DNA from 2 places in the Varibaculum prostatecancerukia genome. Region 1 is predicted to be linked to the other one. Evidence: riboswitches for the same ligand, from Rfam matches in the RefSeq annotation. Region 1 holds a riboswitch; the other holds the start of a gene.
The links. A riboswitch is a leader RNA that binds a small molecule or an ion and turns the genes downstream of it on or off. The one in region 1 is predicted to bind thiamine pyrophosphate.
Positions count from the first base shown of each region.

Region 2: it holds a riboswitch for thiamine pyrophosphate, as region 1 does, so the genes downstream of both, KO216_RS02495 (thiamine ABC transporter substrate-binding protein) here and KO216_RS05790 (phosphotransferase enzyme family protein) in region 1, are expected to answer to the same signal.

Region 1 is NZ_OW968402.1:1,331,928-1,343,997, reverse strand. Features, by position in the region: gene uvrB (excinuclease ABC subunit UvrB) at 1-346, shown strand, start outside; gene KO216_RS05820 (HAD-IC family P-type ATPase) at 343-2,883, shown strand; gene KO216_RS05815 (TerC/Alx family metal homeostasis membrane protein) at 3,011-4,054, shown strand; gene KO216_RS05810 (ABC transporter substrate-binding protein) at 4,137-5,051, opposite strand; gene KO216_RS05805 (ABC transporter ATP-binding protein) at 5,065-5,847, opposite strand; gene KO216_RS05800 (ABC transporter permease) at 5,844-6,593, opposite strand; gene KO216_RS05795 (ABC transporter substrate-binding protein) at 6,590-7,621, opposite strand; gene KO216_RS05790 (phosphotransferase enzyme family protein) at 7,609-8,742, opposite strand; TPP riboswitch at 8,761-8,862, opposite strand; tRNA gene KO216_RS05785 (tRNA-Val) at 8,929-9,003, shown strand; gene KO216_RS05780 (M18 family aminopeptidase) at 9,011-10,288, opposite strand; gene KO216_RS05775 (DUF6308 family protein) at 10,384-11,433, opposite strand; gene cysE (serine O-acetyltransferase) at 11,711-12,070, opposite strand, start outside.
Region 2 is NZ_OW968402.1:554,409-566,478, forward strand. Features, by position in the region: gene KO216_RS02465 (carbohydrate ABC transporter permease) at 1-825, opposite strand, end outside; gene KO216_RS02470 (MFS transporter) at 1,066-2,352, shown strand; gene dcd (dCTP deaminase) at 2,431-3,027, shown strand; gene KO216_RS02480 (beta/alpha barrel domain-containing protein) at 3,024-4,175, shown strand; gene KO216_RS02485 (MDR family MFS transporter) at 4,332-6,122, shown strand; gene KO216_RS02490 (DUF4235 domain-containing protein) at 6,157-6,426, shown strand; TPP riboswitch at 6,508-6,609, shown strand; gene KO216_RS02495 (thiamine ABC transporter substrate-binding protein) at 6,646-7,701, shown strand; gene KO216_RS02500 (ABC transporter permease) at 7,706-9,379, shown strand; gene KO216_RS02505 (ABC transporter ATP-binding protein) at 9,379-10,389, shown strand; gene KO216_RS02510 (outer membrane protein assembly factor BamB family protein) at 10,350-12,070, opposite strand, start outside.

The sequences.
Region 1 (12,070 bases):
GGCCTACAACCGCGAGCACGGGATTGACCCCCAGCCCCTCCGTAAGAAGATCGCGGATGTCACCGATATGTTGGCGCGTGAAGAAATCGATACCGAATCTTTGCTAGGCACTGGATATCGGGGCGCGGGCAGCGGGCCTGATGCGCAGACCCGCCGGGAAACCGGGCAGGATGTACGGGCACGGCTAGCAGATAAGAACGAAGCTAGCCTTGCGGATTTAATTGTGGAGCTCACCTCCCAGATGCAAGAGGCCGCCCGGCAGCTACAATTCGAGGTGGCCGCGCGGCTGCGAGATGAAGTGCGCGATCTCAAGAAAGAATTACGGCAAATGCGGGAGGCGAATTGAGCGAAACCGAAAAAGGTCACGGCCCCTCTACTCAGGGTGACGCGCTAACTCCTCCCTTTCCCGCGGCGGGAAACACACAACCAGCATTAACGCCCTCGGTCAGTGGGGAAGAGCTTAGCGAACTACCGGAAGGCGCTTTGGCAGGACTCAGCGAAGAGGAGGTCACCAGACTTACGCAGGCGGGACTGGTTAACCAATTCACCCCGCGAGCTACCCGTACAGTCCGGCAGATTCTGCGCGCCAATGTGTTTACTTTGTTTAATGCGATTCTGGCGAGCTGTATCGTAGTCACCTTGATTTTCGGTCATTGGGCAGACACTGTTTTTGGGATCGTGATGGTGGTTAATGCCCTCACTGGCATCATTAGCGAACTCAAGGCCAAAAGGGTGCTGGAAAAAATCAGTATTCTGCAAGAAAACCCGGTGATGGTGGTGCGAAGTGGGGTAGAAAAAGAAATCTCTCCTCGCCAGATTGTGCAGGGGGACTTGTTGCATTTGCGACGGGGAGACCAGGTGCCTGCCGATGGGACTGTAGTTGCCACCAGTGGCCTCTACCTGGATGAATCTAACCTTACTGGGGAGTCAGTTCCGAGGGCGCGAGCCCAGGGCGAAGAAATTTTTTCCGGTGCCGCGGTGGTAGCCGGAGATGGATATGTAAAGGTGAGCGCGGTTGGTAGCCACTCTTGGGCGAACGAGATGGCGCTGCAAGTTAAAAAATTCCAGATGGCACATTCGGAATTGGAAGAAGGAATCAACAAGATTCTGAAAGTCATCACCTATTGTTTACCGCTGGTAATCGTGCTCCTGGGGGCAGCACAAATTCGTAACCTGGGGGGACTTAACCAGGTTAACTGGGGGAATATCGGACCGGTAGTTGTGGCGGCAGTAGCGGGAATCGTGGGGATGATTCCTCAAGGTCTGGTGTTGCTCACCTCTATAAACTTTGCGGCGGCCTCCTTAAAACTGGCGCGTCAAGGGGTGCTGATCCAAGAATTGCCGGCAGTAGAAGTCCTGGCCAGAGTAGACACTCTTTGTCTAGACAAAACCGGCACCCTTACTACTGGGGAGATTGCGGCGCGCGGCTTCGCCCTCCCCGGTGAAAATAAACTAGTGTCGGCTGGTGATTTAGCTGCAGGGGCGCCCGCCGCCCTGCAAGCTTTGACTCGCGAGCGCGAAAATGACACTTCGGCAGCTATCTATGATCGGATAGTTAGCGATTTGGAAACTATGCCGCCAGCTTTGGAGAACCCGCTGCTAGTGCCCTTCGATTCTGCTCGTAAATGGTCAGCGGTGGTCAGCGGGGGTGATACCTGGGTACTGGGAGCGCCCGAGATTATATTGGCAGCTGACGGTCCCGCGCTAGAACAAACCGCAACCTGGGCGGGGCAAGGCGCGAGGGTGCTGGCGTTGGCACAGGCTAAAAATCAGGAAATCGACCCGGAGCATCCCGCTATACCATCGGGATTGCGGCTGAGCGCGTTAATAGTGCTCGCCGAACGCCTGCGCGAAGATGCGGCGCAAACCTTGGACTTTTTTCGCCAAGAAGGGGTAAATGTTCTGATCATTTCGGGGGATAACCCGCAGACAGTAGCCGCTTTGGCAGGACGAGTGGGGATTAAGACCGAAGGTTTTGACGCTCGAAAGCTACCGGAGGACGCCCCCGGGATCACGCGAATTCTGGAGAAACATCGGGTATTTGGCCGGGTTACCCCGGAACAAAAACGCGCCCTGGTGCAAGCCTTACAGGCCGCGGGTAAAACCGTGGCGATGACCGGAGATGGAGTAAATGATGCTCTGGCTTTAAAGGATGCAGATTTGGGGATTGCCATGGGAAACGCTGCCCAAGCCACCAAGTCCGCGGCGAAAGCAGTACTGCTAGATTCTAAATTTTCGGCCCTGCCCCAAGTGTTAGGGGAGGGACGACGGGTACTGGGAAATATGGAGCGGGTATCAACCTTGTTCCTGTCAAAAACTACCTATGCGGCTTTGCTAGCACTCTTAGTCGGGATTTTAGGTATTCGCTACCCCTATCTGCCTCGGCATCTGACCCTGATCTCTTCCAGTACTATCGGAATCCCCGCGTTTTTCTTAGCCCTTGCGCCCTCCAACCGCCGTTACCGTCCCGGTTTCTTGCGTAGGGTGGGCCAGCTATCCATACCTGCGGGGTTACTGTGTGGATCCACTTCGATTGGCGCCTACCTGTGGTTGGGTCGCACCGAGGCAGCTACTTCGGCGGCCACTATTGTATTGGCAATCGGGGCATTGGGGCTACTGGCTATCCTGTCTCAGCCGCTGCGCAGTTGGCGCGGAGGTCTAGTTGTCGCCATGATCACCCTAGTAATCGCGGCGATCGCGGTTCCGGTGGTGCGAAATTTCTTTGCCTTAGAGATCCTATCTTTCTCACAATGGCTGGTCGTGGTTATCTGCAGCGCCATTTCGCTCACCGGACTAGCGATTATTGGTACCTATTGGGAGAGGCGGCATTGGCCAGATCACGGTTCGGGGTTGCGCTTAAAACACGTTAGAATAGGAAAGTAAATCCGGAAGGGGAGTACTTCCATCAACAGGCCAGTCGTCATCACGGCAAACTTGCCCGGCTGGTTCGGCCTGAAAAGGCGGAAGAAGACCTGAGCATAGACAACGCCAACGAAATGGAGAACGCTGCATGGGTCTGATGCCTGCGCTTAATGCCACCCCTGGACACGAGGTAATTCACTGGTGGAACTGGGTGTTGCTGGCAGTGATTATTCTGGCGCTGCTGATTGTAGATTTCCGCGGACACGTCAGCAAAGCCCACGAACCCACTATTAAAGAGGCCGCTATCTGGTCCGGTATCTATATGGCGATTGCGGCCGCCTTCGGATTAGTGGTGTGGCTGCAATGGGATCTGAATCTAGCCGCACAGTATTGGGCAGGTTGGATCACCGAATGGTCGCTGTCCCTGGATAACCTGTTTGTATTCATTATTATCTTGAATGGTTTCAAAGTTCCCCGCGCCTATCAGCAAAAAGTGATCATGCTAGGAATCGTGATCTCTATGGTACTGCGCCTAGCATTTATCCTGATAGGCGCCGCTTTGATCAACGAGTTCGCCTGGATCTTTTACCTCTTCGGTCTGTTCTTGATCTACACCGCGATCAGTCAGGCGCGGGAAGGAATAACCAAAGAGGACGAGGGGGAATCTGCAGAAGGGTACCAGGAAAATAAATTCACTACCCTGGTGCGGCGGGTACTGCCGGTCTCCGAAGGCTTCCGAGAAGCAAAACTGCTCTATCGCCACCGCGGGAAAACCTATGTAACCCCCATGTTCTTGGTGATTATCGCGATTGGATCTGCGGATCTAATGTTCGCGTTTGACTCTATCCCCGCGATTTTTGGCCTAACTAAACACCCCTTCATTGTTTTCGCCGCTACCGCTTTCTCTCTGATGGGGCTGCGGCAACTGTTCTTCCTCGTAGATGGGCTCTTAGAACGCCTGGCGTTCCTACATTACGGCCTGGCCCTAATCCTGGGATTCATCGGGGTAAAACTGATTATCCACGCCGCTCACGAAGCCCCCTTCCTGGGAATAGAAAAATGGGCGCAGGTGGTCCCCGAACCTTCTATTGGCTTTTCGATGGGCTACATCCTAGTGGTCCTCGTAGGTACCGCGTTGCTGTCGATTTGGTACTCTCAGCGGCACCAGAAAGCTAATCCGCAACAGGACTAAGGACCAAAAAGTTTCGGCTCGGATACCTGCTAGTTTTGCTAGCAATTTTAGGTACCCGAGCCGAAAACTCTATTGACGATGCCTACTTTTCGGGCAGGTACTCGTTAGTCCAAGCACCCTCCACGTCCGCTAAGGTAGCAGTAGTAAAGCCGTTTTCGCTCATCCAAGTGGTGTAGGAACGAATCACTTCCGCATCCATCTCGCCCCAGCGCCCCGAGGGTGCATGCCAGGACGGTGCCATGAATTTGAGGGACGCGGTCAAGGTATCCTCTTCACTAGCGCACATAGTAGAAGCCAGAATGTCTACGGTTTCTGGCTGCTGGTCACGAGCAAAATCGTAGCCGCGGCCAGTGGCAGCCAGGAACGCCCGTACCTGATCTTCGTGGCTACGCAGATAGCTTTCTTCCACGCACAGGAAATAGGCGTGGTGGGGAGTAACTCCCATTTCGTCAAAGGATAGTTGGACTACCTCGGAGAATGGTTTACTGCCCTGGTAGGCTTCCCAGCCTAGAACATTGAAAATAGCGTCATATTTGCCTTTTTCAACTGCGCGAATATCGGGTTCGAATACTCCGGGATCCACGACATTTACCTTGGAAAAATCACCGCCATCTTTTTCGACGGCTTCCACTACCATTTGGATGAGCCGTTTAACCGGCGGAATTGAGACGGTTTTTCCTTCTAAATCTCGAAAACGGCGAATCCCCTTCTCCTGGAGAGTAATCACCCCACCTAGTTGGTTTTGATTAAAGGTAGCGACGGCTACGAAGGGGTGGTCGCTGTGGCGGGTTTCCAGCAGTTCTCCCAGCCTAATGGAGGCAAACTGGAACTCGCCTTTAGCAGTTAGCTGTGCGGGGGTGCCGCGGTCGAAACCGTCCCAAGAGATATCAACATCTAGTCCCGCTTCTTGGTACCACCCTTTTTTGCGGGCGACGAAAAGGCCTGCGTGGTTAGGCCAAGTAACTACATATTCCAAGCGGATTCGGGTTAAATCCATTTTTTCTCCTTATTTAATTGCCCCAGAGGGCGTTTTCGATTTCTTGATAAGCGGTCACAAATTTAGGTGTGGTACGTAGACCGGTCCGGTGAGTAGAACTTCCGGTCGCTGCCGGTGAGTCTGCCGATAAAAACTCGGCACGTTCCGGAATCTGGATCGCTACGTCCGCGATGATGCGGCCCGGGCGCTCGGACATCACCAACACGCGGTCAGCTAGGGTTACTGCCTCGGCAATATCGTGCGTGACTAGCAGGAGGGTTAAACCGCGGCTGCGAGTAGCTTGCCAGAGCCAGCGTTGCATTTGAGCCCGGGTTATTTGATCGAGAGCCCCGAAAGGTTCATCCAGGGCGATTAAGGTCGGTTTGGCGAGCATAGTGCGCAAAAAAGCAACTCGCGAACGCATCCCCCCGGACAGTTGCGCCGGGTAGGCGCGGGAAAATTGTTGTAGCTCAAACTGAGCGAGGAGGGCGCGGGCGCGCTCGCGGGCTTCCCGGCGGGTCACTCCCCGGATACGTAGCGGGAGGGCCACGTTATCTTCAATCGTGTTCCAAGAAAATAGTCCATCGCGTTGCGGCATCAAGGCAACTAGGGGTTCTGGCACAGACCAAGTGATTTTTCCCTGATCTGGGGAGCTGAGACCGGCGATTATCCGCAGCAAGGTCGATTTTCCGCAACCTGAGGGTCCCACCAGGGCCGTTACCGTTCCTGCAGTGATAGTTATCCCCACGTCCTCCAAGGCAATCAGGGGCGGGGTAGTAAATTTCTTCGTTACCTCTGATATTTCTAGTAGGCTCATTTTGCCTTCTTCCAGGGGATTAAGATGCGTTCGGCCAGTTCTACCAGCAGGTAGGCTGCTAAGGTCATCAAGGTCAAGATTCCGGCTCCGAAGAACACTAGTTCTGTTCGGAAAGATCCTTGGGCAGTGAGTAGATAAATCCCCAAACCATTTTCTGCCCCCACGAACTCGGCAGTGGCGGCAGTGGCGGGACCGTAGGTGACCGCGATGCGTAGTCCGGTCATAAAGTCTCCCAGGGCTGCCGGCATTCGCAGATGGGCGAATATCCAGGCGGGGGAGGCTCCCAGAGAGCGCGCCACATCTATCTGGTCGCGCGAGGGCGCAGATAGCCCTTTAGTGAAAGCCACGATAAGTGGGAAAACCCCAAACAAGGCCACCAGGAGGATTTTCGAGGTCATACCAAAGCCGAACCAGATAATCAGCAGGGGAGCGATGGCTACTACAGGAATCGTTTGGGAGATTACCAGCAGCGGCATCACCGCTTTACCGAATGTTTTCGCCCGCCACAGGGCGAAAGAAATCGCTATCCCGGAAATAATCGCTAGCGAGGTACCCGCCAGTACTTCAATCAAAGTTACTTGCGTGGCGAGCGAGGCCGCCGGCCAGTCTGCTATCCCCGCTTTTATAATCACGCTGGGGGCAGGTAGCAGCTTGGGGTTAACTTGCCCCAGACGGCACACCCCTTCCCACAGAGCCAGGGTTAACAGGACCAGTCCGGCGGCGACTAGACGCGAGCTATGTTTCATTTACTGCTGGTTTTGGCTAGGAATTCATTGGTTACTACCTCGGGGGCGGAAATCTTTTGCGTGTAGGGTTTTCCATCTCCGTCAGCAACCAGTTTTTGCTCAATAATGAAGTCCAAGTAGCTTTGCCACTTGTCCATATCGGCGTGACCGACAGTGCCGGCCGCATCTGGCCAATATTCTTTGGAAAGTTTCTCCTGGGAGGCGTTAACCAATTTGGCATCTAGCTTTGCCTGCGGATTAGCATCCATCAGGATCTTAGCGGCCTCTTTGGGGTGGTCTATCGCCCACTGGTAACCCTTTTGGGTGGCTTGCACGAAGGCGCGCACTAGCTGCGGATTATCTTTGATCAGATCTGCGCGAGTGGATATCCCGAGCAGCGCCGGGGTAGTAGGCACCCCGTACTTTTCGTAGTCAAAGTAGCGTAGTTTATAGCCGCTCTGTTCCGCCTCGATTCCCTCCCAGGTAGACAGCAGTTCCGCAAAGTCGGCGCGTTCATTCTCTACCGCCTGTAAGGTTTGGGCACCGGCGACTACCTTCTTGAAATCGCCCTTTCCGCCGTCCTTTTGAATCAGCATTCTGGTGGCGATATGTTGATAGCCGCCCCCGAAGTCAGCGAGGGTTTTACCGTCTAAATCCCGGGGACGCTGGATATCAGCCTTATCCAAAAATCCCACCATATAGGAGGATTTCGGTTGCAGGTTGAACACCATTTTGATTCCCAGGTTCGAGGCCTTCGAGGAGGCGATAGAGTCGGTGCCAGAGAACCCAAAATCCGCGCCTTTGGCAGCCATTACTGATTCCACGCCGCTCTTAGAAAAACCCATTACCTTTACGTTTAGTCCCGCTTCCCGGTAAAAACCTTTTTCTTTGGCGACATAGATCCCGGTGTGGTTAGTGTTAGGAGTCCAGTCTAAAATCACCGAAGTGTTCTTCAATTCGGGATCTTTAGTTGCGGAACTAGATCCGGTGGAACACCCCGCCAGGGTTAGGGCTAGAGTGCAGGCTAATGCGGTAGCTATTTTTCGCATGCTCTTTCTTTCGCTAGTTGATTGATGGTTGATAAATATTTTTTGCCTGGTTCGGTCAGAAACCATTGGCTATGACCCTGGAACCCAATATTCCAGGCCCAGTCTTTAATCTGCGGATCGATTGGAGCGAGCAGGTCGTATTCGATAGCAGAAAGGGAAAACTCTACGTTACACAGGGCAATCATGGCGCCGAGCATCTCGATTTCTTCTCCGGACAGCGGCAAGACCTGCCCATAGCCACTTAGTAAGTCACCGGCGACTTCCGGCCAGTAGCTGTCAGTTTTACCCTCGGTAATACTTATCCAGTCGATGCTGTGGCGCTCCAGGAGCACCGCCAGGTCGAAAAGCGGGGGATTTGGGCAGGCGAGTCCAAAATCAATCAGGGAAGTAATTTCATTTCCTTCCCAAAAAGTATTGGAAACATGCAGGTCGCCATGGGTAAAGTAGCGCGGGGCGCTCTTTAAAGGAGTAAGCGTTATTGCTAAGGGTCGCAAAGGCTCCAGCGCTCCCGCTAGGTCGGCTCCATTTTCCTTCAAATAGGTATCAAGTACCGGATGGGTATTTAAGAAGTCTGCTAGGCGCGCCAACGGGTCTCCCAGCATTAGCTCTATCCGGTTTTGATAGGGGCCGGGTTCTAGCGACAGCGGTTTTATTTTTTGACTGGCCAGGCGTAAGCGGGCAGCTACCCTCCCCAGTTCCACCGCCTCTTCACTGGTTTTCGGGGGTAGCCAGGAGCGCAGATCCCGGTAGCGGTCTTGCCCGGGGGCGCCTTGGGAAGCCTCAAAAATCCACTCTCCTAAGCGGAGCACGGTCCCCCTGGGGTTGAAAGAGAAAAAACGCGGGGTAGAAAAGCCGCTTTCTGCCAGCTGATTAACAAAGGAGTGCTTAGCCTCCAGCTCATTTTCGCTGACCAGATGGTGGTGGTAGCGCTTTAAAAATACCTGTTTGCCGCTAGCGGTTTTCAGCAAGCCGGCGGCAGCCATGGGGCGTGAAGAGGGAGAGAGCTTAGCGATTCGCTCCTCGCGAAACTCTGGGATTTCATTTAAAACTTCGGTGGCTTTACAGGCGCTAAGGGGTGGCCACTGGTTATTTACCACTTTTAGCTGTTGTTCCCGGTCCATCTGTGCCTCCTAAATATGCGCACAGGTGAACCAGCTTCCTGCGCCAGCATTACCTGGATCAGGTGTAACGGTCGAAGCGTTTTGCTTCCTCTCAGCTCGAAAGCTCCCGTGCTACCAGAAGCGTACCAGAAGATTGGTGGATTTGGTTTGCGCCCTCAAAATCCGGTAACGTAGTTTCAGTTCAAGGGGCCATTGGCGCAGGGGTAGCGCGCTTCCTTCACACGGAAGAGGTCACTGGTTCGAAACCAGTATGGCCCACCACTAACAGTTATTTCTGCAGGTAAGACTGCATTATCTTAGCTATCTCCACCTGGTCGCCAAGGGCACATATTTCCCGGGCAGAGTGCATTGATAAAATCGGTACCCCCACATCAATAGTGGTGATCCCCAGGCGGGTAGCAGTCATGGGGGCGATAGTTGACCCGCAGGTGACGGCATTGTTGGATACGAAGCATTGGGTTTTAACCCCGCAGCGCCTGGCCGCGTCCTCCCAAATATGCCAGCCCTGCGCATCGGTGGCGTACCGCTGGGAGGCGTTGAGTTTGAGTACCGGTCCGGCTCCCATCATCGGCCGGGTGTCGGGGTCGTGTTTTTCGGGATAGTTGGGGTTTACTGAGTGGGCAACATCTGCTGATAGGCACGAGGACTCCGCCAGCATCCGTTCAAACGCGTCAGGTTTATTTTCAGTGAGGGCGCAGCGGCGTAAAACCTGTTCCAGTAGCGGCCCGGCGACCCCGGTTTCGGTGTGGGAACCGACTTCCTCATGGTCAAAAGCTGCGCTGACCAGAATATTTTCTCCCTGAAAGTCCTTTTCTGCCAGGCTTAATAGGGCTTGAGTGGCGCTGTAAACGGATAGCAGATTATCTTGCCGGGCCGATGCCAGGAACTCGCGGTTAGTTCCTAGCCGTTGGGGTTCGTGAGTATCGAAAGTGTAGAGCTCATGGCTAGAGATCTCACCGGCTCCGTTGAGACCGGCTTGCTCTGCGATTACCTCAAGGATTCGGCGCTGAGAGCTTCCTACGTACCAGAGGGGATGCAAGTGTTGCTGCCGGTCTAATTCCAGTTTGTTGGCTGATTCGCGATCTAGGTGGGGAGCTAGTTGGGGGATAGTCGCGATTGCTCCGGTGCGCACCAGATGGCAACGTCCGGAGCGGTCATAAACGACCCCGGCGATTCCTAGTTCTCGGTTTAACCAAGAGTTAGGGAGCATCCCCCCATAAACTTCTACGTTTAGCTGCCCCCAACCATCGGGGCTGAGGCTATCGGGGGTGGGTTTAAGTTTGAATGCCGGAGAGTCAGTGTGGCTGCCGATGATCCGGAACCCTTTGGGGGAGCCCGCAGGTACGATCCAGGCGATGAGGGCGCCCTTGCGGCGTAAAAAGTAGCGTCCGGGTTTTTGCGGCCAAGGCTGCGAGGGATCGACTGGTTTAAAGCCCTGGGAGCTATATATCTCAGACAGGGTGTGCGCCGTGAAGGCGGCACAGGGGGATGCCGTAATAAAGTCAGTTAAACCTTGGGTGTAGGTTTCCAGATCAAAACTCGTCATAGTTTCATATTAGAGGGAGAGGATTAAAAAGTTCCTGTCCCTTAGCTGCAGATGCTAGCTAAGGGACAGGAAGAACCTTTGGGGCAAGAGTTACCTTAGAGGGATACCGGGTCGGTAGAGATGAAACCGTCGTCCCCGTCATCTTCGCGCACGTGCCGTCCGCGACGGTTCAACGCTTGCCGGGAGTTACCCAAGTCAGCCGGTTCTTCCCCTCCTAAATGGCGAGCATTTCCGGTGCGCTCTTTTACCTGGTTAGCGGGGGCGGCTTTCGGAGACTCTTTGCCCTGAGCCTTCTTAGCCTTAGCCTCAGCAGCTTTTTGTGCCTCGCTTTGCGTCTTTTGCTGTTTCGCAAGTTTTTTGCGCTGCTTCTTAGAGCGCTTAGCTAGTTTTTTGCGGAGTTTTTCTTCCTCTCGTTCTTGACGGCGAGCCGCTTTTTCTTGGCGAAGCCGTTCTTTTTCGGCTGCCCGCTGTTCCTGCGAAGCCGCGAATACTAATGCCTGTAAAAGCTGTACTTGCGAAACCCATTCGGGCAGTTCCAAGGCTTCCCGCAGGTAATAAAGCTGGTGCGCGAGCCGTCCGCGGTCAGCTAATAACAGATCATGAAGGTCTAGGCAGAACTGAACATAGTCACTGACTTCTCCCCAGGGGCGGCGGTCAGCCTTCGAAAAAAGAGGGAGCGCCGCCGGACGCAGCCGAGCTAAAAGCGCCGCCGCTTCCTTCGGTTTTAGCACCAGCGGATCTTTAGTTAGCGCCGTCCATACCTGTGACAAGGGGCCAGTTTCGTCCTCGAATACCTGGAGCGGAATATCTACCAACTGGGTGTCGATGGGGATTTGCCCCATAAGTTCGGGCAGTGGTTCGGAAGCAAAAAGTTGATCCAGGCTATCGCTATCGACCTCAATATCTAGGTTCGCTAACGCTACAACATCGCAGTCGCGCAGGTTACAGGCATCCTCCCCAGAGGAGACGCCGGCTTGGGGTTGTAGCGGAAAACTGGGGGAAAACTTGGAGGTCAGAGAAAACAGGGTAATCCGCGGATTGTGTGCCTGGCAGTAGTAGTCGGTGAGCAGGGAACGTGCCCGCTCCCAGGCGTCAGCATCCCCGCGAGTAACTCCTGTAACTATTTCCGGAACTGTGCTAATCATTTTTCCTCCACAACTAGCTTGTTACTTCTAAATTGTAGTCGAAGATGCTTCCGCCTTGGCGCGTGCGTTCACCGATAGCCGGATTTTAATCCACTGTTAAACCAGTTTTGCCCGGTATCGGCGTGATTGCGTCCTCCCATGAATTCTTTCGAGGGCGTGCCGCCTCATTTTGCACGTTTACTGCCTAAACCAGATATTACTGCCCGGCGTGGCCGCTACCTTCCGGGGCGTGATCCCTGCAGGTAGGCTGCCGGCACCCTAAAAACGAGTCCTTGCCCTAAATAAACAAGGTGGGGTCGATAATCAGTTCAGCGGTCTTTTGCTGCTTGCATCCCGGAGTTACCCGCGCGGGTACCCCGATAGCAGAGCACCCCGCAGGCACATCGCGTACTACTACCGCATTGGCGGCAATCCGAGCATCGGAGCCTACGTGGATCGGGCCGAGAACTTTGGCGCCAGCTCCTACCATTACCCGATCCCCCAGGGTGGGGTGCCGTTTCCCTTTTGACATCGACACCCCACCTAAGGTGACCTGGTGAAACAATACACAGTCGGTACCTATCTTGGTGGTTTCCCCAATTACTACCCCGTTGGCATGGTCAATGAACAGACGCCGCCCCAGGCGAGCCCCGGGGTG
Region 2 (12,070 bases), 780 kb from region 1:
GCCGCCGTGGGTCATCACATTGATGATGTCGAATACTTGCATTGAGTTGAGAAGTACGGTGATTGACAAGAAGAACGTAGTAGGACGTAGTTGCGGTAACAGCACTTTAGTGAAACGTCGCCATGGGGAGGCTCCATCTATCTCTGCCGCCTCGTCCAGGTCTATTCGCCTAGCTTGGAGGGCGGCTAGGTAGATTACGAAGGTGTAGCCCAGGTTCTTCCAGATATAGGTCATAGTCACCATGAACAGCGCCCAGTTGGGGTTTTGGTAGAACTCGGGGATGGAAGTGAATCCTAGGCGAACCATGATGTCTTGGATGAGACCGACGCTGGGGTCGAACACGAACTGGAACGCCACCCCGATGGCGGCGCCGGAAATAACGTAGGGCGCGAAAACCACTGAGCGCACTACATTCCGCCCAAAGAGCTTTTGATCCAGGATGATCGCCATAATAAGTCCCAGGAGTAGCGATCCGACCACGGTGGCGAAAGTGAAGATTAACGTGTTTAACAGGATTCGTCCGGTGGAATCTGCGTGGAACCATTCCACATAGTTTCCGAGACCGATGAAGGTGGCCTGCGGGGAGGAGATGTTCCAATCCATGAAGGATAGGCGAATGTTGTCAAGGAGAGGACGATAGGTGAAAACAAACAGCAGTATCAGGTTGGGGATAAGTAACGCTGCTGCTAACCATCCTTCCGCCCGGTCTGGTCTGTCGGAGCGTTTAGCGCTGTGAGTCGCGCTACTGCTGGGGTTATTGATCCTGGGTTTTGAGGAGGTCGGGGGCGTGGCGCCGGCGACCGCAGAAGAAAGTTTCTTAGCCACAACCCAAGTACTAAGAGATTCTCCTTAACTGAAGGGGAATAGGAGTTTACCGCTTGGCAGCTAATCGGTGAACACTTCCTGGCTAATAGGTTAATTTTTGATAACTCCCGCCGTTATTTACTCACTTTCAAAGACAGTTCCCCAGTCGCCAAAGTTTTAACTCTGCCGCCTGAGATGACAGACCCGCTTCAAAGGTGAACAAAAGTCCTAAAAGTGCCCTGCTCACACTATAATTGCCAGGTGCCAAAACCTCCGTCCTCGCCGCTAGTGCAGTTAACCCTGCCGCTCTATGCGCCCTCACTGACCTGGGGAATCGGACTGGGAACCTTAAATGCGGTTACGGTAATCACCGCCCTAGAACTGGGAATGCACGCGGCTTTAGCCTCGGCACTGGTAGGAATCGCGGGCGTTACTGCAGTGATCACCGGCCCGCTTATCGGGCGTTTCGTAGACCGGTTAGGAGATCGCAACGCCCTAATTACCGGCTCATTACTGGCAACCTCCGCTTTGGTTGCCACCCTGATTTCTTTGCGATTTCCTGGACAGAGTTTTGCGCAAATGATTTATCTAGGCGCAATAGTGGCTCTGGCACTTTCCAGCGGAATCTGGCAGCTAGGGCGGCAATCTTACGTAACCGAAACGGTTCCGATTACTTTTAGAGCCCGGGCAATGGCCATGTTAGGAGGGATCGCGCGGCTAGGGCGACTGGTAGGTCCGGCCATCGGTTCGGCAGTGATTGCCGCCTGGGGAATTGAAGGAGCGTTCTACTTACAGATAGTAACGGCGCTGCTAGCAGCAGTATTAGTGGCCGTATTTACCGCTCCTGATCCGCATATGTTGGAAGCCGGGCTGGCGGGGGCAATAACCGGCGATCGGGAATCAACAGGAAAGCAAACCACCCCCGCCACCACTCCCATTAAGCCAGGGGCACGATCCTCCGCCGACGCACCAGCCACCGCCCTGCTGGCGGTGTGCGCGATATTGCTGTCACTGGTGCGAGCAGGACAAATAGTGGTAGTACCACTGGTGGGGCGAACCCTAAGTGTGTCTAATGAAGTTATTTCCGCAACCTTCGCGGTTAGCGCCCTGCTGGATGTGGCGGTCTTCTATGCCTCCGGGCAGCTAATGGATCGGTTCGGACGCCGCGCCGCCATCATCCCTTCCCTAGCGATTATGGGCGCAGGATTCATTGCCTTAGGGCTTGCAGGTAGCCTGCTTCCCTATTTCATCTCTGCCTGCACCGTGGGGCTCGGCAACGGTTTGGCTGCCGGAATTCTGTTCACTATGGGAGCAGACCTATCTCCCGAGGTAGGACGCTCGCGATTCTTAGGCATCTGGCAATCCATTTCCCAAATCGGCCCCACCGTTGGCCCCTTCCTTACCTCCGCCATAGTGGGACTGGCTAGCGCGGCGGTAGCAGCCGAGATTACCGGGGCATTGGCATTTAGCGGATGTGTGTGGTCATTTTTCGCAATCCCGCGCGCCTACCGCCGGATTGGGATGGATGAGCGGGCGCGTCCTCTTTAAATAGCGGTTTTAGTAACCTGCGTAAGGAAAATAGCTACCCGCCCCTAACAAGTATGCGGGCTGCGCTAGACTGAAACCATGCTTTTATCTGACCGTGACATTGCCAAACTGTGTGCCTCCGGGGAAGTCGAGATTGACCCCTATGACCCCAAAATGATTCAGCCCGCCTCTATCGACGTGCGCCTGGATCGTTACTTTCGACTTTTCGATAACCATAAATACTCGGTAATCGACCCGGCGCTACCCCAAGACGACCTGACTCATCTAATTGATGTGGGGGAGAGCGCACCATTCGTCCTCCACCCCGGAGAGTTCGTGCTGGGATCCACCTTGGAAAGAGTGCGCCTAGCTGACAACATTGCTGCACGCCTGGAAGGAAAATCGTCACTGGGACGCCTGGGGTTATTAACCCACTCCACTGCCGGTTTCATCGACCCCGGTTTCAACGGTCACGTCACCTTGGAACTATCGAACACTGCGACTATGCCGATTCTGCTCTACCCGGGTATGAAAGTCGGTCAACTGTGTTTCTTCCAGTTGTCTTCGGCGGCGGAAAAACCCTACGGATCCCAGGAGCGAGGATCGCGCTACCAGGGGCAACGGGGACCGACTGCCTCCCGCTCCTACCTGCGCTTTAGTTGCAGCGAAGTACCGAAAATGGAAGAAACACAGTGAGCGATACTCCGCTTACCGATACCTCTACCTTTGCGCGGATAGAAACCGGGAAAATTCGTGCGGTACGCCTAACTGAGCAGGGAATACAAACTCAAAAGCAGGCGGCAGCTATTAACCCCGGAGCGTCCTATATGCGCTGCCAGGGACCCCTGGAAGCTGCTGACTTCACCCCGGTAGGTTGTCCGCAGCTGGTAGTTTTCCCCGCGGAAGTCACCCCGGAAGAGGTAGAGGCGCTAGCGGTTTCCCTTTGGGAGGACGCCGGATGGGTTGCTCCTGGCCGCTTGCGCCTGACGGGACAGGCCGAATTGAATGGTCCTTTTTCTCTTGACCAGCAAACTCGTGAAACCTTGCACTTGCCACCCTACTCCCAGGTTGCTTTTCGCCTGGATTGTCCGCGGCAGCGTAGCGGAGAGCTAGCGGAAGATTTGCGAGGAATCGACCTGCTCACCGATGCTTTTGCTGCCAGTGAGCCGATTGGTCTGGAATATGAAGCGCTCCGTGGCCTACTAGCGATTTGTCGCCGCCTAGGAGGGAGTCTGCGGGTGGGGCCGGGAAATAGTTCAAAAGACTCCGCTGCACAAATGCTTTCACCGGATCCGGACTCGGCGGTAAACTTGGCGGTTTATTCGCCCTATTGGATAGAAAAAAATGCCCTAAAGGATCTGCTAGAACCGGTCTTGGGAGAACTAAATACAGAACCGGGAGCTCCCGAGCGCCCCAGTCGTTCTCAGCAGCGTCTTAAGCGGGAGGCCGAAGCCTTGGTAACCGCCCAACTGGGAGCAGAAAAACTTGCCTGGATAGCGGCAGAGGCAGCAGCTTTTGATAAAGAAGTAGGTGGGCAGCTAAGTAACAGCAATGCGTTTGCTTTTTACGGCTCCCTGGGGTCGGGGGCAGATTTCTTTGTGGGAGTCGAAGCGAGTTTACAGGTGCCGGCCTCCTTGCGTTTTCACCCTAATCATGGAAAACCTTTCGCTATCTACCAGTTGCAATGGTTAGGGGAACCGTCGGGGAATAGGCGTCTTAGCCGCGTAGAGCGAGTGGCGCGGATGAAAGTAATAAACGCCTTTGAGGACGCGGCTCGCCTTTTGGCTCAGGTAGCTGCGGGAACGGTAGTAGACGAAGATTCCTTCCTAGTAACCTGGAATTAGTTTCCCTTCTCTTCAGTAGTTGCGGTAGGGGATGACCTCAGCCGCCTAAATCGCCAATAGCGAATGCAAATTTCTATATAAGTCGTTGTAGAAACTAGAAAACTTTTCCTGGCGGCGGCTAGAATTTAGCGGTAATCGCGAGGTGCAAGGATTTAAATGAACTCAAATAACAAGCTCGCTTCTCCTAGAGGGCACTCAGAGGTTATGCAAGTGCTATCAGGACTACTGATGGTGCTGTTCGTGGCGGTAATGTCAATAACTATCATCGGTACCGCACTCCCCACGATGATGGCGGCACTTAGCGGCAGCGAATCTCAATACACCTGGGTGGTTACCGCAGCGATGCTTTCGGCGACGGTAGCTACCCCGGTTTCGGGGAAACTCGCCGATATGTATGACTCCAAGAAACTACTAATCGGGGCCATCGGGCTGTTTACTTTTGGATCTTTGCTTTCTGGAGCAGTAAACGCTGCCTGGCAGCTGATTATTACCCGGATTGTGCAGGGCATCGGGATGGGCGCGATCATGTCTCTTTCCCAGGTGGTAATCGCCTTGGTGATCCCCCCGCGCGAACGCGGACGCTACAACGGCTATATCGGGGCAGTAATGGCGATTGCCAACATTTCCGGACCATTGGTTGGTGGTTTCATAGTAGCGACTCCCTGGATGGGATGGCGTTGGTGCCTGTGGATTTCTATCCCCTTCTCCCTGGCAGCCATGGCGGTGCTCTGGCGTTTCTTGAAGGTTCCGACACCTCAAATCACTAAACCGAGGATCGATTTTTTAGGTACTGCCCTGATTACTGCCTCGGTTTCCGGTACCTTAATTTGGCTGTCACTGGCCGGTAAAACTTTTGCTTTTGCCTCCTGGCAAACTGCGGTGATGCTCACTTTATCCGCGCTGTTCCTGGTGGTATTCGTGCTGTGGGAACTGCGTTTTCCGGAACCCATCATCCCCATGTGGATGTTTACTCAGCGCACCACCTTGCTGGCGATTTTAGGGTCAATCTCGGTGGGAACTGCAATGGTGGCTCCGCCCCTGTTCTTTACCCAGTTTTTTCAAATCTCGAAAGGGATGAATCCCGCACTGGCGGGAATGGCGCTGCTGCCGGGAATGATCGGTACTTTTATTGCGTCAACTTTGATAGGTCAGCTGGTTTCGCGGATAGGACGCTGGAAACGCTTCGTGGTCGGTGGCTTCGTGGTGATGTGCCTAGGTATTTTACTAATCACCCTGGTTGACCAAAAGACTCCCTACTGGTTCTGCGCCCTGGGGATGTTCCTGCTGGGAGCGGGGCAAGGTGCCAGTATGCAAAACCTGGTGTTGGCGGTGCAAAACGGGGTGAAACTACGCTACATGGGAGCTGCCACCTCTACGGTTACTTTCTGCCGGTCTATGGGAGGAGCTATCGGGATTCAAGTCTGTGGTTTCGTATTCACCTGGGAGATTGCTCGTCAGGTTAGGGAGGGGATGGCGAAATTAGGGCAAAAAGGTGCCACCATGGCCGAATCCTCTACGCTGGAGCTGGATAAATTAAACCCTGCTCAACAGCAGGTGATCCGCGCTGCCTATGCCGGCGCCTTGGGGGATATTTTTGTGCCCCTTCTGGTACTGTCGCTAATCGGATTGGTTTGCGTATCCCTAATGAAAGGTAGTGAACTGATTTCTGAATATGCAGAGCATGAACCCGACAGACACCAGGCGACCGAACATGAACGCGAATTGGTGCGCCGCGCCCTCGAAAAAGATCAGATAAGTAAAGATCTATCTGCCCTGGCCCAAAAAAGGAGGCAAGGGGTAGAAACCGGAGCGGATATTCCTGCCGAAGATTCCCAGTCTGCCAGTGAGGACGTGCCCGATTCAGCGGCCTGTGCTCGTCGAGATATGCCGCAGAACCCAGATGAAGATGAGCCAGATTTGGGATCAGCGAACCATAACCTAGGGTAGTTTAGAGATAACTAACAAGGCGGAAAGGTAAACCATGGATATTGGGTGGAAAGTAGCAAGTGCCGCCAGCTTGGCGGGTGCCGGACTGGTAGCAAACCTGGTGATTAACACCGGTTGGAAGCTGGTGACTGGCCATAAACCTCCTCAGGATGGGGAAGAAGCAGCACAATCTTCGCTACTGGAAGTAGTGTTGTTTGCCGCTATCTCGGGGATAGCAGTTACCCTGATTCAGCGAGCAGCCATGCGGCGTACTAATAGCTGGTATGGAGGACGCCAAAAGGACGTTCTTGATCTTGGTAACTAAATTTTCCTAGGATGCGGGTTTAACCAGTAAAAACATGCCTTTTTAGAGGCTAAAGAATAACTGGTGATAAGCTTTAGGTGACAGTAACGACAGGGGAGCCGAATAGGCTGAGAGTGTCCAGGTGGACAGACCCTCGCACCTGAACCAGGTAATGCTGGCGCAGGAAGTCGAGTCTCTTACTTGCGCCCGCAAGTCCCCTCCTGACAGATGGAGGGAAAAATGCGTAAATTCGCGCGATTTACCGCAACCTTAGCAATCGGAGCCTTAGCTCTGGGACTAAGTGGTTGTGGAAACGATAAAAGTGCCGCCCCTACCAAGGGTGATAGCAGCACGGTGACGATTGTTACCAATGGTAGCTGGACGCTGGGCAAAGAATCTTTGGCCAAAGCTAAAGCCGCTACCGGACAGGAAATTAAGCTGGTAAACGGGGAAGAATCAGGCACCCTCGATTCCAAATTGATCCTGCGTAAAGATTCTCCGCTGGGGGATATGGCGGTAGGATTGACCGCCAATAACGTAGTGAAGGTAGCTAAGGCCGGGGTGATTGCACCTTCGAAAGTAAAGGTTCCTAGCTCTGCGGAAAAATATTTGAATAAGGAGGCTGAGGGGGCGCTGCCTCTAGATCGCTCCGACGTATGCGCCAACTACGATATTGCCTATTTTAAAGATCATAATCTGACAGTGCCCGAAACCTTTGATGACCTACTGAAACCGGAATACAAGGGCTTGACGGTAATCGAGAATCCCGCCAAATCTGATACCGGATTGGGGATGCTACTGGCTACCGTGCAACAAAAGGGTAAAGACGGATACGTCAAGTACTGGAAAGACTTGATGGCTAATGGAACCAAAGCCGTAAATACCTGGGATGAAGCCTATAATCAAGAGTTTACCCAAGGCGAAGGAAAAGGAAAGTTCCCGATCGTGATGTCTTACTCCTCCTCCCCCTATTGGTCGGTTTCTGAGGACGGCAGTTCGGCTCCGACTGCCAATATCGCGGGTACCTGCTATCCGGCGGTCGAATATGGGGCGGTGCTCAAGGGCGCGAAGAACGCCGCTGGCGCCGAAAAGGTTTTGAACTGGCTTTACAGTGAGGAAGGTCAGAGCGCCATTATGAGTGAAAACATCACCTACCCCATTGATGAGCAAGTAAAACTAGATCCGAAGCTAGAGAAGTTCGCTCCCCGTCCTGAAAACGATAAGCAACTTGATCCGGTACAGATTGAGCAGAACCGTGGCGAGTGGATTCGCCAGGTACAGGCGGTACTGGGATAACGGCTTGACCAGCCTCTCTCAGCGTCGAATCCTACCGCCGGGACGGATATTTCTCGTCCTGGCGGTAGGAATTCCTGCCCTTTTCCTGGGGGTCTGCTTTTTTTATCCGGTGCTGGCACTCGCCTGGCTGGGAGTAGGGCAGGCCGGAGAAACCGGCTATTTTTCTACCTTTTGGCGAGTTTTATCTGATTCCTTCACTTGGCGGGCGATCCGTGACACTCTCATCTTGGCGCTGGGGGGAACTTTCTTCTCTACCCTGGTGGGGTTGCCCCTCGCCTGGGTGCTCTACTGCCTAAATTTTCGCTTTAGAACCGCCCTACGCGCGGCAATAACCATTCCCTTTGTCCTGCCGACCATCGGGGTGGCCGCTGCTTTTAAGGCGCTTCTTTCCGAGGATGGTTGGCTGTCAGCTTTGGGGCTGGACGGCACCTTTGGAGCCGTCATTTTAGCGATGGTCTTCTACAATGTTTCTCTAATAGTGCGCACCGTGGGGCCAGTCTGGGCGCGCCTCGATCACCGTGCCTACCAGGCGGCACGCACCCTGGGAGCCGCGCCTAGCCGAGCGTTTTTCACCGTCACCTTGCCGCAGCTGCTAGGGGCAATTGCTTCGGCAGCTTCCCTAGTGTTTCTTTACTGTTCTTCGTCCTATTCATTGGTGATGATTCTGGGAGGAATCGGGGTCGTAACTTTAGAGAGTCAGATTTATCAAACCACCTCCGTTGATTTAGATTTAGCGGCGGCGGCAGTCCTAGCGCTCCTGCAGGTAGTGATAGTTGCGGCGGCGCTGGCTGGATCTCAACATTTTCAAAATAAGGCGCGCGTTGGGGTAAAGCTGAAGACTATTGAGAGCTCCCGGCTGGCTCACGGCAGACAACGCTTCGCGGTCTGGGCGGCCGCCGCAGTGATTATAATTCTGATAGCCCTGCCCATGGCGCAGGTAGTGGCGCGCTCATTTCGCCGACGCGGACAATGGACCCTGCAAAACTATCTCGACCTCACCCGCCCGGATGCCTCTATTTTGATAGATCAACCGGTAATCAACTCTTTAGGGGTGTCGCTGCGGGCAGCTCTTATCGGTGCGGTGGTTTCCACTTTATTAGGAGCCTTGGTAGCAGCGGTAACTTCCCGGAATTTTCGTAATCCGCGGATGCGGCGTGCCGCAGAAATTTTTGATTCCATAAATATGTTGCCGCTAGGGGTTTCCAGCGTGGTGATTGGTCTGGGATTCTTAATCACTTTAGCGGCTCCCCCTTGGAATCTGGCTGACAGCCCCTTCCTGCTGCCTTTAGCCCAAGCATTGGGAGCATCGCCGCTGGTAATCAGGTTAATGCGTCCGATGCTGCAAACTATCAACCCGAAGCAAAGAGAAGCCGCTGCCACCTTGGGGGCACGTCCTTCACGTATTTTCTTAACTATCGACGGCCCCTATATTTGGGGAGCTGTGGTAGTGGCTTTCGGCTTTGCTTTCGCGGTTTGTTTCGGTGAGTTTGGGGCCGCATCCTTCTTGGTGATGCCAGAATCCTTAACTTTGCCGGTGATGATTTATAAACTTTCTGGCAGCGCGGGACCTGCCGAAAATGGAATGGCGATGGCAGCGGCCGTGATTCTCTGCTTAACCTGTTCCCTGGTGATGAGCGCAGTAGAAGCTCTGCGAAAAAGAAAAGTTGGTGAATACTGATGGACGGCTTAGCTATTTCCCAGGCACGCGTGCAATATGGACAGGTCGAGGCGGTTAAAGATCTCACTATCGAGGTTCCGCTGGGTACGGTAACTGCGCTACTGGGACCTTCCGGGTGCGGAAAGTCCTCGCTACTGCGCGCGATTGCGGGACTGGAACCTTTAGCGGCAGGCACTATTTCTTGGCGAGGACGCAATATGGAGCAGGTGCCGGTGCATCAGCGTCGATTCGGAATGATGTTCCAAGATGGACAGCTTTTTCCCAGCCGAAATGTAAGTGGCAATATCGCCTATGGAATTGCGCATCTTCCCAAGACGCAAAGACGGAAAAAAGTTAAAGAACTGCTGGATAACGTAGGTTTGAGTGGCTATGAAGATCGTAGTATCGATACCCTTTCAGGTGGGCAAGCCCAGCGGGTCGCCTTAGCTCGTTGCCTCGCGCCGCAACCGGAACTGTTGCTTTTAGATGAGCCGCTCTCTGCCCTTGATAGGGCGCTACGGGAAGAACTGGTGATTACCCTGCGCCAGATTATTCGAGATTTAGAATTAACGGTTGTCTATGTAACCCACGACCAAGATGAAGCGTTTTCACTGGCAGACCAGATTGTAATTATGGATCAGGGAGAAATATTGGCCGCGAACAGCGCGGAAGAAATCTGGGAAGCTCCCGGATCTCAAGCCGCAGCCTCTTTCCTTGGATATCGTCCTTTTCTCAGTGCCGGAGCAGCTGCAAAGTTTGGGATTGAAATTGGAGAGGGTGAACAGCTGGCAATAGCGCCAGGAGGATTAAAGATGTGTCCGGCTGGACAGGGGATTGCGGCTACCGCCCGCGATTTACGGGTGCGGCGTGGAAAATATTTGGCGGAGGTTTCTTGGCAGCAGGATAGTGAAGAATACGCCGGACAGGCAGAGTCAGGATTGGGTTTGCACCTATCGAAAAAGCAAACCCAGCAAGAAGTAGGTTTGCAGATTCAGCGTTCCGAAACCTGTGTGGTGCCAGTTCTTGGCTGACCACCTCGCTGATTAGGTTCTTTTTCAGCGTTTTCTGCTTTACCGGTGCATAGGGCAGAGATTTTTGGATCAGCGATGGCGCTGGTTACGGTAATAGCACTGGTGGCTGCGGGGTCATCCAGGCATTTATCCATATAATCTTTCGCCGGTTTCCCACGCTCGACCTCCCCGGTATCAATAACCCGGATAACCTTTTCGGCACCTTTCAGCTTGCAGGACACCCGGTCGAATTGAACCTGATAGGAGCTGCCGGAACCGCTGACATCGCGCACCCGAATACAGGAATCAACCGGGAAATTAAGACCAGGTTTCGCTTTGTTCATGGGGTTAGCCGCACCCTTGGCGACACCTTGATTCTCATCGTTTTGTTGCCCCCACGTCTTAAATGATTGCGGTGAAAAAGTATGTAGCTGCTTATCATCCCGGATGGGCGGGAATTTAATGCCAGCGGAATCGGTAAGAGACCACAAGGTGATTCCATCGGCGCTCGATACTGCTTTCAGCTCGCCCTGGTCAGTGGTGTAGAGCAAGATGTCTTGATGCAAACGTAAAGTATCCGGGTTTTCGCTGAATTCCCAGAGCCGTTTCCCATCCTGTCTGGAATAGCACCCCAACTGTCCGCCGCTAGCTATATATAAAAACTTTTTGGTCGGTAAAATCTGGGTTTCACTTCCCAGCTTGAAGTCGGATTCGGTAAAAACAGCCCGCAAAGATCGGGATGTTTCCCAATCCATCTGGAACAGCTTTCCTCCTTTTTGCACCATATTTAAAAGATGTCCGGTGTTATCGGTAGGGACCGTGGTGCCTTTGGGGAGGGGAGCGATATGAGCACGTTGTGGCTGAATATAGAACGAGCGTACGCATCCGTCATCAGTGCTTAGCGCCCACGCAGTGTCGTCGGAATTGCGGATAAGACGCCCGGGACTGGCAACTTGGATCTGATTAGTTTCCGGATTAATCAGGTAATTAATCCCGTTATGCCCGATCATCCATAGGGAATCGGAAAAAAGTTCAAAATTTTCCGGAGCCTGTTCAGTAGGTTGATCATCGAGGGAACAAGCAGTTAAATCAGGCTGCAACTGGGTATCGGAGGCCTTCTGGGACATTAATCCTTCCGATAGGTGTTCACCGGTCTGCGATATTCGCAGTAAGGAAAGATCTTCGCCTACCAGTACAATCTGGGAGTCGGTGGTGCCGATGTTGACGTAGGGATCTACTGATTCCCATACCCAATTGGCAGTCCCCATTTTCAGATCCACGAGTGCGACCCCGGAGCCGTTGCCAGATTGATAAAGGCAGGGTAAAAAGCGATTTTCTTCCTCGGAATCCCCGATGGCTTGCTGGGCGCAGGTCACCAGAGGAGCTCCTAAATCAACTGACCAGGCGGAAGTGCCGTCCTCAGCTAGTTGCATAATAACTGCGCTGCCAGAGCCGGTGACACCTGCGGCAACGCGGTAATCTCCATAGCTTACCGGTTCTACTAAATTCTGCTGGCCAAGCAGGGGTATGAACGAGTTTACGTGGTAGGCGCTGGCTTGGAAATCCGCCTGTAAAACCGGTTTATTTTTGAAGTAACCAGTAGCTTGTGCTTGGCGGGAGCTGTAACGTAGCCATAAAAAAGTTCCCCCGGCAATTATCGCCACTAAAGCCAGGGTGAGGATTAGAATGACCAGCCGGAAGA